DNA from 3 places in the Calothrix sp. CBUCES-K 9914 genome. Region 2 is predicted to be linked to each of the others. Evidence: riboswitches for the same ligand, from Rfam matches in the RefSeq annotation. Region 2 holds a riboswitch; each other region holds the start of a gene.
What was found. Region 2 has a riboswitch for cyclic di-AMP ahead of AC2JBO_RS18355 (CmpA/NrtA family ABC transporter substrate-binding protein). Riboswitches for the same ligand answer to the same signal wherever they lie in the genome.
Positions count from the first base shown of each region.

Region 1 (4,272 bases), on a different contig from region 2:
GATGTAACTTCTATTTCTCCTTGCAGTAATTTTACTAGCCTAGTTACAATAGCTAACCCTAACCCGGTACTTTCGCTCAGGTAAGATTTATCTGAGCGGTTGACGCGGAAATATGGTTCAAATATCTTTGCTCGGTCTTCTTCGCTTATTCCTATTCCAGTATCCGTTACTGCTAATGTCCATTTTTTACTGTTTATTTGCTTACAGTTAATTTTTATACTCCCTGACTCCGTATAGCGAATTGCGTTACTTACTAGATTGGTAATTATTTGCTGTAATTGTAATGAATCCGTGACAACTTCAACTGGCGCCTTTTTACAATCTACTGTTATTGTCAGATTTTTGTTACGCACGAGGGGTTCCATCATACCGTGGACATTTTCAATAATTTCGCATACGTTAGTAGGTGAAGCCTTTACTTTCAGCTTTCCTGCATCAAATCGCGAAATTTCTAGTACGTTGTTGATTAGGCGAAGCAGTTGCCTTCCATTGTTTAGTATATGCTCTATATGAGCTAGATTGTGATATTTTTCTCTAATTTCAGGTGGTTGTTGCTGTACACGCAAAAATAAGTCTGAATACCCAATTATAGAAGTCAGTGGACTTTTTAACTCGTGTGCTAAAAATGAAACGTTGTCTTGATTTGCACGTATTAAACGATTCAATTCTTCGTTGTTTAACTTAAGTTGACTTTGCAACTGTTGTAATTCATTTAACCGCTCGCTTACGTAGCTCTTAAAACATTGGGCTATCGCTTCATCTATTACTGCATCAATTATTCGTATCGCGCGAATTGCCTTTACCGTATTTATACTTGCTAAATCTTGCTCCAAGGTGTCAAATATGACTGTTTTTAATAAATGATATTCTCTCGCAATTTCTGAAGGGTTATATCCTTGTCTTGCTCTAAGAACACCATGCTGTAAGCTAGCTTCGACAATCGTTTTGATATCATTGTCGTGAGACTCAACTAGTACATTTGACATCGCCTTGATTACGTCAGGGAGATGGTCAATTATAGCACTCGAACGCAAATTTCCAGCACTGGTAATCTGTCTGTCCTTACGGACTTCTGCTACCCACTCCTGAGTAATCGCGTCGGTCTTTTCTAGCAACAGTTCACTAACATTCATTATTCGTTCTTAAAAATAAAGAATATATTATTTTAATTGCAATTATTTAGCCATGTAACTGCCTCTAGCAGTAAATAAAATTTATTTTATCTATCTTGAGGAGTAATTACAAAAGTGTTTAACTAAGTTAATGTGAATTAAGAGCTATGCAGTAATAAATAATCCTAATCCTAAAGAAAGATAGATATACGGTAGTATTACGGTAATGTTGATGTTAAACTCTATATGTCGGAGTCAGTCAGCCTAATTCGATAATAAAAATTATACCTGTCAATGCTAAGTGTATATAATCAAAATTGTCGAAACGGAGGAACCACTTTTGGGGCGTATCTTTTTAAAGTGCTGAGTTATGAGTGCTGAGTTATGAGTGGGTTTATTACTCAGCACTCAGCACTTTCAACTCATCACTTGTAAGAGAGGGGTATCTCTCAACTCTAGCCCGTCAGCTAACTTCGTAGGCATTGAGAGGAAACTGATACATGTTGCACTACATTATATTTTTGTTGCAATCTTAATCAGATATCCTCGGCTGGTACTGCTCGGATTTTTTGTACCTACTCAAATTTGTTGAGGTTACTCTGTGATATTTCAATTAAATTTAGCGGCAATTGCGGCAGTTGCTGGGCAAGCGGTATGGCGCCGTTCTAAACCCTTCATTGTACGTGATAGTTTTCTGCTCCCTTGTTTGGGATTTTTGGGTGTAATTTTGTTATGGTGGCTGATTGCAATTTTAAACCACCAACTAATGCCAACTCCAGCAGAGGCACTAGTTGCTAATCTTGACTATATAATGAATCCGTTTTTTGAACGGGGACCTGGTAACTTGGGCATCGGTTGGTTGCTGATAGCTAGTTTGCGTCGGGTATTAATAGGGTTTGGACTAGGCGCCTTAGTTGCGATCCCGGTCGGGTTTCTAGTTGGTATGTCTAAGCAAGCGATGATGGCACTTAATCCTGTCATTCAAATCTTTAAACCTGTATCACCTTTGGCTTGGCTACCAATTTCTTTAGCTATTTTCAATCTTGCAGACCCATCAGCGATTTTCGTAATTTTCATTACTTCGCTTTGGCCTACCATTCTGAATACAGCTTTGGGAGTATCGAGCGTTCCCAAAGACTATATAGATGTCGCGCGAGTTATAGAAATGCCGCGTTGGCGCCAAATCATTAAAATTATCCTACCTGCAAGTTTGCCTTACATTTTTACAGGTTTACGAATTAGTTTGGGAATCGCTTGGCTTGTAATTGTGGCAGTAGAGATGTTAACAGGCGGTGTTGGGATTGGGTTTTTTGTTTGGGATGAATGGAGTAGGCTAAACTTAAACTCTGTTTTTCTGGCAGTGTTTGTAATCGGTTTAACTGGACTATTACTTGATTATGCTGTTGGCAAACTTCAAGAATTTGTTACTCATCGTAAATAGGTATTTAAGAGTATGAGTAACACTAATAATAATTGGACACGGCGCCATTTTATCCAGGGTATAGGAGCAACCGCAGCGGGAAGCGTTCTTTCTTCTTGTGCTGTTAACGCGAACCGGGCGCCACGTGGTTTGTCGAAGCAAGCATTAGAAATTGAACAGGTTGTTGATTCCAAAACTTTAGAAAAACCCAATTTAACTGTGGGTTATGTACCAGTAAATGACTGTGCGCCATTTGCTATCGCATGGGAGAAAGGGTTTTTTCGTAAATATGGATTGAATGTAACCCTTAACCGTGAAGCTAGCTGGGGAACATCGCGGGATGGAATTATTTTCGGACGTTTGGATGCTTCTCCTGTGGTATGTGGTGCCGTAACAAACGCTCGTACAGGTGCAGAAGGCGCCCGTCATGCTCCACTATGTGCAGCCATGACAATTCACCGTCATGGTAATGCTTTAACTATGAATAAAGCAATGTGGGAAGCTGGGTTGCGACCGTGGAAAGAATATAATGGTGATTTAGAGAAGTTTGGAAGAGATTTTCGCGGTTACTTCGATAAATTACCTTCGGAAAAACGTGTTTGGGCGGTAGTACTGAGTTCTGCCATATACGAATATTTTGTTCGTTACTTAGCTGCTGCTGCGGGAGTGGCGCCAGATGAGGAATTTAGAATTGTAATTATTCCTCCGCCGCAAATGTTAGTGAATATGCGAATTGGAGCGATGCAAGGTTATATGGTAGCAGAACCTTGGAACACGCGCGCAATTACTGGTAATGAAGGTATTGGTTTTACATTTGCTCAGGGTCGGGAAATATGGCACGGACACCCAGATAGGTTACTTGCTGTAATGGAGTCGTTTATTAACGAGAATCCTAAAACTTATCGGTCGTTAGTGAAAGCGATGATTGAAGCTTGTCGATACTGTGGCGACCCAAAAAACCGTGAAGAAGTCGCTAAAATTATCTCTAATCGCTCATTTACAGGCGCCAAACCAAAGTTAACTCGTCCCGGAATTGTAGGAGAATATAATTATGGTGGTTTTGATGGGAATAAAAGAATAGTATCATCACCAGAAACTACAATATTTTTTGACTTGCCGCCTTCTTTCGCACAAGTAGAAAATGACCATTCAACGTTTTTATGGCAGTCTGAGAGTTTATGGTTGATGACGCAAGCAACAAGATGGGGACAAAATAAAGAATTTCCCAAAAACGCTGAACAGCTAGCACGTAAAGCATGGCGAACAGACCTATATCGTGAAATAGCTGCAGAACTGGGCATTCAGTCTCCTAAAGAAGACTACAAAATAGAACCTGCTGAAGCTTTCATCGACAAAAAAGCATTTGACCCCAGTGACCCTACAGGCTATCTTAAAAGCTTCAAAATTCGTGCAAACAGCCCCATCTCATTTTATTTGTCTAGTTAGAGATTATTCCTACTTCGAGGTATAAAATGAAATCTACCATTGCGAACACAAGTTACCAGGAGTCAAATTTGAACCGTCCTGCATTTTTGGAAGTTATCAATTTGCGTAAGTCTTATCGTAAACAAGACGGCAGTGAGTTTGTAGTGCTAGATGACGTTAATCTTACGGTTGGCGATAATGAATATATTTCTGTAATTGGGCATTCTGGGTGTGGTAAATCTACACTTCTTAAAATTGTCGCAGGTTTAGAAAAAGCTACTGCCGGACAAGTGCTACTCGATGGGAAAGAAATTC
Region 1 covers NZ_JBXXZH010000021.1:20,690-24,961, forward strand. The annotation lists gene AC2JBO_RS06895 (sensor histidine kinase) at 1-1,133, opposite strand, end outside; cyclic di-AMP (ydaO/yuaA leader) riboswitch at 1,398-1,609, shown strand; gene ntrB (nitrate ABC transporter permease) at 1,714-2,553, shown strand; gene AC2JBO_RS06905 (ABC transporter substrate-binding protein) at 2,566-3,978, shown strand; gene AC2JBO_RS06910 (ABC transporter ATP-binding protein) at 4,005-4,272, shown strand, end outside.
Region 1: linked by a shared signal. The riboswitch ahead of ntrB (nitrate ABC transporter permease) and the one ahead of AC2JBO_RS18355 (CmpA/NrtA family ABC transporter substrate-binding protein) in region 2 are both predicted to bind cyclic di-AMP.

Region 2 (4,272 bases):
TGAGTACTTTGGGTGTGGCGCCAATGCTATATGGGAAGAAGTATTTGAATCGTATCGTATTCGAGTCATGAATGCGAGTGAGAATGATGTAGTAAATGCGAACGTGATGCTGACATATGCGGCTGTTGCATTGAAACAATGGGATTATGTAAATACGTTTACTGCGAACCGCGCGCGCGTGTCTTCTTTACAGGTAAAGATGCTGCAACTAGCATCGGATGTCATTGCTGCAATAAATAACAGTGATGTAGTGAGATTGAAAACACTAATTAATCAAGACTTACACTTGTGGCAAAGCGCTATTAAGTATTTAACAGACTCCGAACGCTTTCAACTAGCCGACTTGCTTAAGTCTTATAATAATGAAGCAGCAGAAGTTTTGACAGTAGACTCGAATAGCGTACAACCAACGGATTATATTGGTAGTTGGTGTTTGTTGGATGATAACAGGGTATGTTTAATCATCAAGTTTAATAGCGGTAGCGGTCAATATGTTGGTATGCTCGGTGAAAAGTATATCAACTTTGGATTTAATAATATTCAGTTGATAGTAACTCTTGGTTTAAATATAGACGATGAAAAATTACCAACTGAGACACCACCAATGTGGACGCAATTAATTGCCGAACATGCTCCACCTTTTTATTCATTGTTAGATAAACTGTATATTTTTGTAAACCATAATCAAACTCGTTCGGAATTGGAATTATTTGCTTCTAGTTTGATTTATAAACGAGTTGTAGATGATTTATTTAACGGACTACTGGCGCCGATTGCTTGTAAGTTAAAAACGGAGAATTTAGGGAATCCCCCCAGATTGCTGGTGCGACAATTTCCAGAGTAGGGTGCGTGACGCTACTAAAATTTGAAAACGAAGCGCAGTGCTAGTAGCGTCACGCACCTGACTAAAATTTGAAAACGAAGCGCAGTGTTAGTAGCGTCACGCACCTGACTAATAAAGGACTTTACTGTGGGAAGATTGTTAATGGGTAACACCCAGGAAGACAATTAATGCTGTATTTGAGTAGTTTCCATGTTCGATTTATTAAAAACCAAACTGAAGGGCAGCCTAAAATTAGTGCTGTCGCTAACTCTAATCTTAGGTATTACTACTGGGTGGACTCCCCCTAGTTATGCTGCATTGCCAGCAGGGAATGCCATCACCGACGGCAAAGCACTGTTACGTTACGCACTGCCTATCGATAATAAGCCAGTACGTGAATTGCAAAAAAGTATAGAAGATATCTCTAACCAGCTACGTGCAAACAAACGCTGGGGTGCAGTTAACAACGACGTAAAGAAAGCATCGCGCGTTCTTGATAGACCAAACAAGATTCTCGCCTCGGTCAAAAGTGAACGTCAAGCTGAAGCAGAGCAGCTAATTGAGCAAATCAAGACAAAAATTGAATCGCTCCGTGCTGTTGTAGAAGTTAAGGATAAAGAGAAAGTTAAAGAAGAGCGCGCGGGCATTCTAGATTTAGTAGGGGATTTAGAACAAACGATGGTCAAAGCGTTCCCTTACGAAGTTCCCAGTGAATATAGTAATTTGCCTCAACTCAAAGGTCGCGCGCAAATAGCGATTAAAACGAATAAAGGTGACATGACGGTTGAAGTTGACGGTTACAGCGCACCTGTAACTGCTGGTAACTTCGTTGATTTAGTTCAACGCGGTTTTTATGACGGTTTGGAATTTACTCGTTCTGAAGAGTCATATGTTCTCCAAACTGGTAAACCCAAAGATGCTGATGGTTTTATCGACCCTAAAACCAACCAATACCGCGCGGTTCCTTTTGAAGTGTTGGTAGAAGGTGATAAGGCGCCTACTTACGGTATTACTTTAGAAGAAGCAGGGCGCTATGTTGATATGCCTGTATTACCTTTCTCATCGTTTGGTGCCTTAGCACTAGCACGTCCAGAGCGCGATGTCAATGGTGGCTCATCGCAAATTTTCTTCTTCCTGTTTGAACCAGAATTAACACCTGCTGGACGTAACTTGTTAGATGGTCGCTATGCCATTTTTGGTTATGTTACCGAAGGAAAAGAAGTTTTAGACCAACTCAAAGCTGGTGACAAAATTGAATCGGCGAAAGTTATTGACGGTTTAGAAAATTTAGTTGAACCAGTTGCATAATTAATAATGTAGAGACGTGATATATCACGTCTCCGCAATTTATATTTTAAAATAACAATTGATAAATTATTTAACTTTAAAAATATTCTCTAGATCAATTTAAAAAGTATATTCATAATATACAAAATTATGCACTAGCATGAATATTTGTGACTCATAGAAATAACTTACTGTCAGTATAATTAATTGCTTTGGTTACATATATTGCCGAGTAGGGATAACAATGTTAAATTTGTTTGCAATCACAATTAGCTTAATCTGAAACTTGGTATGTGTTACTTGACTAGAAGTAAGTGATGCTTGCTACTTTTGGAACGGAGGAACCGTGCATCTTGGGGCGAACCTGTAAAGGGGAGTAAATCTCAACTCTAGCCCGTCAGCTAACTTCGTCAGCTTTGAGAGTAAATTGAACAATTGAGAACGCATCATTTTGGGTATCTGAGTCAAATATTTGTTATAAATAATGGAGATTTTATGCGTCTACATGGTAACTTGTCTCGGCGCCAGTTTTTGTTGACAGCAACCGCAAGTACTTTAACTAGTTTAGCCCTACATGGATGTACAAATAATCAGAGTGGTACAACAGCTACGACTCCTAAAAGCTCAAGTGATTCAACAAATACGAATATTAAACTGGGATTTTTACCTGTAGTGGATAGTGCGCCTTTGATAATAGCAAAAGAGAAAGGCTTTTTTGCCAAACACGGCGCCAAAAATGTTGAAGTAGCCAAGCAAGCTTCTTGGTCTGCATTACGAGATAATATTGAAATTGGTTCTGCTGGTGGTGGAATAGATGGTGGACATTTCCAAAGCCCTATTCCAGAATTAATTTCTGAAGGTAAGATTACTAAAGGAAATCAAAAAATTCCTATGTATATCTTAGCGCGAATGAACACTCACGGTGTGGGAATTTCTGTTGTTAATCAGTATCAGAAACTTGGAGTTAACTTAAATAGTTCTCCATTAAGAAATGTTTTTGCTCAAGCTAAAACTAAAGGCAGTAAAATTAAATGCGCGATTACATTTCCTAGCAGTTCTATTGATTTGTGGTTACGTTACTGGTTAGCTGCTGGTGGTATTAATGCAGAAGATGATGCTTCCATTGTCGTTATTCCTCCTTCCCAAGTTGTAAGCAGCATGAAACAGGGTACGATGGATATTTTTTGTGCTACTGACCCTTGGAACGCGCGTATTGTAAATCAAAAAATCGGTTTTACTGCGGTGACATCTGGAGAAATTTGGAAAAACCATCCAGAAAAAGTCTTTACAATGCGAGCAGATTGGGTAAATAAAAATCCAGAAGCAGCAAAAGCTGTACTTGCTGGTATTATGGAAGCTCAACAATGGTGCGACAAATCAGAAAACAAAGATGAATTATGTAGAATTCTGGCAGAAAAAAATTACGTCAATGCATCAGTATCTGACATTGAAGGGCGGGTTAAAGGTAAATTTGACTATGGTGATGGTCGTGTTGTAGAAAATCCATCTTTAGCAATTAAATTTTGGTCGAGTGAAGGAACTTCTATTTCTTTCCCGTTCAAAAGCCATGATACCTGGTTTCTCACTGAAAATATTCGCTGGGGTAAAATTCCAGCCAATACCGACATCAAAAAAATTGTTAATACATGTAACCGAGAAGATTTATGGCGAGAAGTTGCAAAGTCTCTAAGTGTTGCCGATGTAGAAATTCCCAAAACTTCGTCGCGCGGTATAGAAACTTTCTTTGATGGTATTAAATTTGACCCAGACAACCCTCAAGCTTATTTGCAAAGTTTGAAAATAAAGAAAGTTTGAAAAATCTGGTATGGTGGCTTGAGCCACCCTACGTTTGAAAAATGAAAGTAAGCGATATTGGTGAACAGGGTCTTTTAAAAATTTTACAGCGGTATTGTCCTTCGGATATTATCGGCGATGATGCTGCAGTAATAGTAACGGCACCTGAAAAATCTTTAGTAGTTACAACTGATGTATTAGTTGATAATGTTCATTTCAGTGAAATTACTACATCTGCTGAAGATGCTGGTTGGCGTGCGGTTGCTGCTAATTTATCAGATTTAGCTGCGATGGGCGCCACTCCATTAGGTATTACTGTGGGTCTAGGTTTACCTGGTGATGTAGCAGTAAGTTGGGTAGAAGGTTTA
Region 2 covers NZ_JBXXZH010000076.1:24,671-28,942, forward strand. The annotation lists gene AC2JBO_RS18345 (DEAD/DEAH box helicase) at 1-844, shown strand, start outside; gene AC2JBO_RS18350 (peptidylprolyl isomerase) at 1,034-2,131, shown strand; cyclic di-AMP (ydaO/yuaA leader) riboswitch at 2,419-2,540, shown strand; gene AC2JBO_RS18355 (CmpA/NrtA family ABC transporter substrate-binding protein) at 2,606-3,925, shown strand; gene thiL (thiamine-phosphate kinase) at 3,967-4,272, shown strand, end outside.

Region 3 (4,272 bases), on a different contig from region 2:
GAGAGTGACTTCTAGTTTGCCTTGTGTTGTCATGGCGCCACCTTTATCTAACTCTTAAATGTTTTGTATGTTACTTGAACATCAAAAATGTTACACTTACGCCGTTTGAATGTAACTTAATTATTGCAAATCTTTATATTTTGATAATTTGTGTAACAATTGTTAGAATATTTGTTAGAAATGCTGTTTAATTTGAGCTACCCAGATGCGAATGCGCTCTAGAGTTAATTCAGGTTGGTTATCTTCATCTATCGCAAGTCCAACAAATTCTCCCTGAGTAGAAGCTCTAGTGCCATTTCTGAGTTGTATTACTTGACCCTCAATTATCGCTATTGACCCATTACTCAATTCAACTGGTCTACGACTAATTAAAGCTTTGGATTCTTCAAAATTGTAACCTTCTGTAGACCAACAACCAACCCTAATACCTCCTAATAAGGTTATCTTAGTTGCTAATATCCCCATCGCATCAACAAAGTTGTATGGATATTCTACTTGGTCTCCTAAACCAAAGTATGCAACTTTTTTATTCCGAAAATTTATATTTTCAAGCCTTGGCAAAAAAACTTCCCAATCACTCTGTAACCTCCCAATACCCCAAGTTGGCGAGCCAATAATTAGTTTATCATACTTTGCAAAATCTTCCTCGCTAGCTTCTGCTACGCAATACAATTTTACTATCTCTTTGCCAAACTCATTCCGTATTAATTCAGCTATAGCATCGGTGTTACCCGTTGTACTGCTATAAAACAGTCCGATTTTTGCAGACATTGTACTCTCAACCTTCACGTTTGATTTACTAGTTGTTGCAATTTATAATCAACTAATAAGACATTACAGTAAAATGAAATTTATTGCAAAAAGTTTGCACTAAAATTCTTATATCCCTTTCTCAATAATACTTTTTATTGCAAATCACTCCGTAATGGCACAGTATTGTTAATCTATACACATTAGCTGCTGCGTCTTTACGGCGCCTTTGCTAGTACTAAAATATTATTCAAGAGTCCATTATGGATACATCAGGTTCTCTCAAGTCTGAGCTTAATGCAAAAGGATGGCGTTTTACTTCCCAACGTGAAGTAATATTGCAGCTTTTTGAAAATCTTCCTCAAGGCAGTCATTTAAGCGCAGAGGAAGTGCATGAGTTGTTATCGGAGCGTGAAGAAAAAATCAGCTTGTCAACGATATACCGGACTTTAAAGCTAATGACTCGGATGAAAATTTTACGTGAGTTGGAGTTAGCAGAAGTTCATAAGCACTATGAGTTAAACACCAACTCCCAAAATAACCATCACCATGCAGTGTGTATTCAGTGTAATATGACCGTGGAGTTTGAAAATAGTTCAGTTTTCAAACAAGCCTTGAAACAGGTAGAAAAAGCTGGTTTGGATATGCTTGACTGTCAGCTCACCATTCATACTATCTGCCCTGAAGCTATACGTAAAGGATGGCCTGCAATGCTTCCAAATAATTGGCTTTGTACGCGCGCTATCCAATCTAGGGAGCAAAAGTAATCAAATGTAAAGATTAATTAAGTTAAATCGAAAAAATTAAGTTAATTTATATTAATATACTTTGCTTTAAGATTCCGTGCTTCTTAAGCAAGTCGGGAATCTTACACACCCGCAAAATTAATCTAAGGATAGATATTTTAGCAGCAATAACATATATAATCATATATTGTTATCGAGTTACGTTAAGTCAACCTGATATATATACCTATGTACATCCGTTGATTCAAAATAGGTAGCTGAATCTAAATTCAGTACAACTGAATTTAGAACGGAGGAACCAGTTCTTTGGGGCTAATCTATGAGAGGCACCTTCCAGCCTTTGCCCGTCAGCTAACTCCGTAAGCTTTGGAAGGAACTCCCTTATATATGGCTGTAATAACAGTTTAATTCGGGTTTCCTTATCATCAATTTTAGATTTGCTTATTATAAGTAAGTGAAGTGTCATCAAATCTTGACAATTCATTAATTAAAACATGAGAATATCTAAGATTGACATCTCCACTCCTTTGCGCGTTGTTCTTTATATCTGGAGAGAAGTGAAACTGTGAAAATAAAGCCAATGTTAACTCGACTTCAAAACACTATTGGTCGAGATGATTTAATCGAGCAAATGATACTGGCACCATCTGCAAGTTGGAGCATGACGGCAACAAATAGTAACTTCACGAGTATTGACAAGAATGATGGACTTGGAAATACGGCAAAGTTTATTGTTGCGTACAACAGTTCTTGTTACAGCCATACTGCACTGGATATAGCTTTATGTATGGCACATCAAGCAAGGTTAGCGTCAAACATGCGAGTGCTAGTTCAAGCTGTTTATGTAGTCGAGGAAGAACAAAACTGCTACATAGGTGATACACGAGATACACGAGATACTTATATTAATACTAGTAGTCAACCTACTTATGAGTATTTCGCTTGTGATTTACCAAATACGTCAAAATCTGTTACACCCGTGTTATTGGAACAAAGATTTCACGAAAGCTGTTTGACAAAGATAGAGCAAGCAGATAATATTCTTTATTCCGCGCGTTCTTTAGCGGAAGAATGGCAAAGTAATTTTAAAGCATATTTACGCTTTGGCTCTGTTGCAGCTGAACTCAAGCAAGTTGTTCAATCTGAAAACGCGGATATATTGTTTTTGGGTTGTAAGTCTTTTTACCACCCACTAGTTCAGTCTTTAGGTTCTGACTTAGGATGTACTATTTTAGGAATCCCGACTTCGATAGATTAGTTTGAAATTTAGTTTGAGATTAAGTTTGAAATTTAGTTTAAAATTTTTGATACCCCCCGACTTGGTAAAAGAAGGGGGGTATTTGATGTTTTGCGTTCAAAACGGCTTAAAAAGGTTTTACAATTACTGCACCGTAAGCATCATTTGGTAAATATTTTTTTGCTGCTTGCATTAAGTGTGTGGAATTTTGCCCTTGAATGTGAGAAGGGTAATCAAAAGCTGGTTCTAAGGCGCCTACGAGTGATTGATAATAACCATATAAAGAAGCTCTATCGCTGGGAGATTCATTCGCGAAAACAAATCGCTTTGCGACCTGAGAACTAATACGGGTTAGTTCGGAAGCACTAACTGGTTCAGCAGAAAGCGCACGGATGTGTTCGCATATAACATTTTCTACTATTTCTAAATTTTCTACCGGACACTGTGCTGAAACATAAAATATTCCTTGGTGTTGAAAATTCATGTTGCTGGCGCCGATGTGCGATACTAAACCTCTATTTTCTCGCAGGTCACGTACTAACCTAGATGTACGTCCATGTCCTAAAATTGCTGCGAGTACATCTAAAGCATAGGTTTGACTCAGGTCGTTCAACCCAGGAACTCGCCAAATCATTGCTAAACGCGCTTGTTGTAAGCTTTTATCTATATGTACACTGCGAACAATTTTCTTAAATGGTGTTTCTGGTTGACTTATTGTTTTTTGATATGGTGTTTGCTCCTTATCATTGGCAAACCCTAAAATAACGGTATCGATTAACTTTTCGACGGGCAAGTTACCTACAACTACTGCTGTCATTGACTTTGGCTGATACCAATGCGAATGGAAATCTCGCATTTGCTGGGGTTGAAGCTGTGATACTACTGAAGTGCTTCCTAACACCTGACGACGATACGGTGATTCACAAAAGGACATGTCCATCATTTTAGTAAAGATTCGGCGCCGAGGATTATCATCACTCCTGCGAATTTCTTCTAATACTACTAACCTTTCGCGTTCAAATGCATCATCGGGAATTAACGGGTTTAATACCACATCCATTTGCAACGGCGCCAGTTCAGTAAAATCTTGAGGGGCACAAGTTAGATAGTAATGTGTATAGTCTTGGCTAGTAGCAGCATTTGTTACAGCACCACGCTGCTCAATTCTTCGTTCAAATTCTCCGCTTTGTAGTCTTTGAGTTCCTTTAAATATCATATGCTCAAGAAAATGAGCCATTCCATTAATTTCGTCAGGTTCTGAGTAACTACCAATCGAAAGCCATAAACTTAAGTTTACAGCATCAATAGGCATTTGCTCTGCTACTATCGTTAGACCATTGGGTAAGTAGTGTATTTGTGGAGCGTTGAGACGAGGTAGTCTTTCTAGGGTTGAGGAGGTCATCAGGTAAAGGGGTGCATGTGCGCGTTTATTAATTCTATTCTACCTACAACGTTTATGTTTCAACTTTTCTTAATAAAACCAAATAATGGTAAACGCACCCAGCACTACTATTCTTTATTGCGAATAGTTAATTTGCA
Region 3 covers NZ_JBXXZH010000179.1:4,868-9,139, reverse strand. The annotation lists gene AC2JBO_RS30750 (fertility inhibition FinO-like protein) at 1-33, opposite strand, end outside; gene AC2JBO_RS30745 (flavodoxin) at 175-771, opposite strand; gene AC2JBO_RS30740 (Fur family transcriptional regulator) at 1,014-1,517, shown strand; cyclic di-AMP (ydaO/yuaA leader) riboswitch at 1,742-1,877, shown strand; gene AC2JBO_RS30735 (universal stress protein) at 2,062-2,754, shown strand; gene AC2JBO_RS30730 (M16 family metallopeptidase) at 2,861-4,135, opposite strand; gene AC2JBO_RS30725 (hypothetical protein) at 4,250-4,272, opposite strand, start outside.
Region 3: linked by a shared signal. The riboswitch ahead of AC2JBO_RS30735 (universal stress protein) and the one ahead of AC2JBO_RS18355 (CmpA/NrtA family ABC transporter substrate-binding protein) in region 2 are both predicted to bind cyclic di-AMP.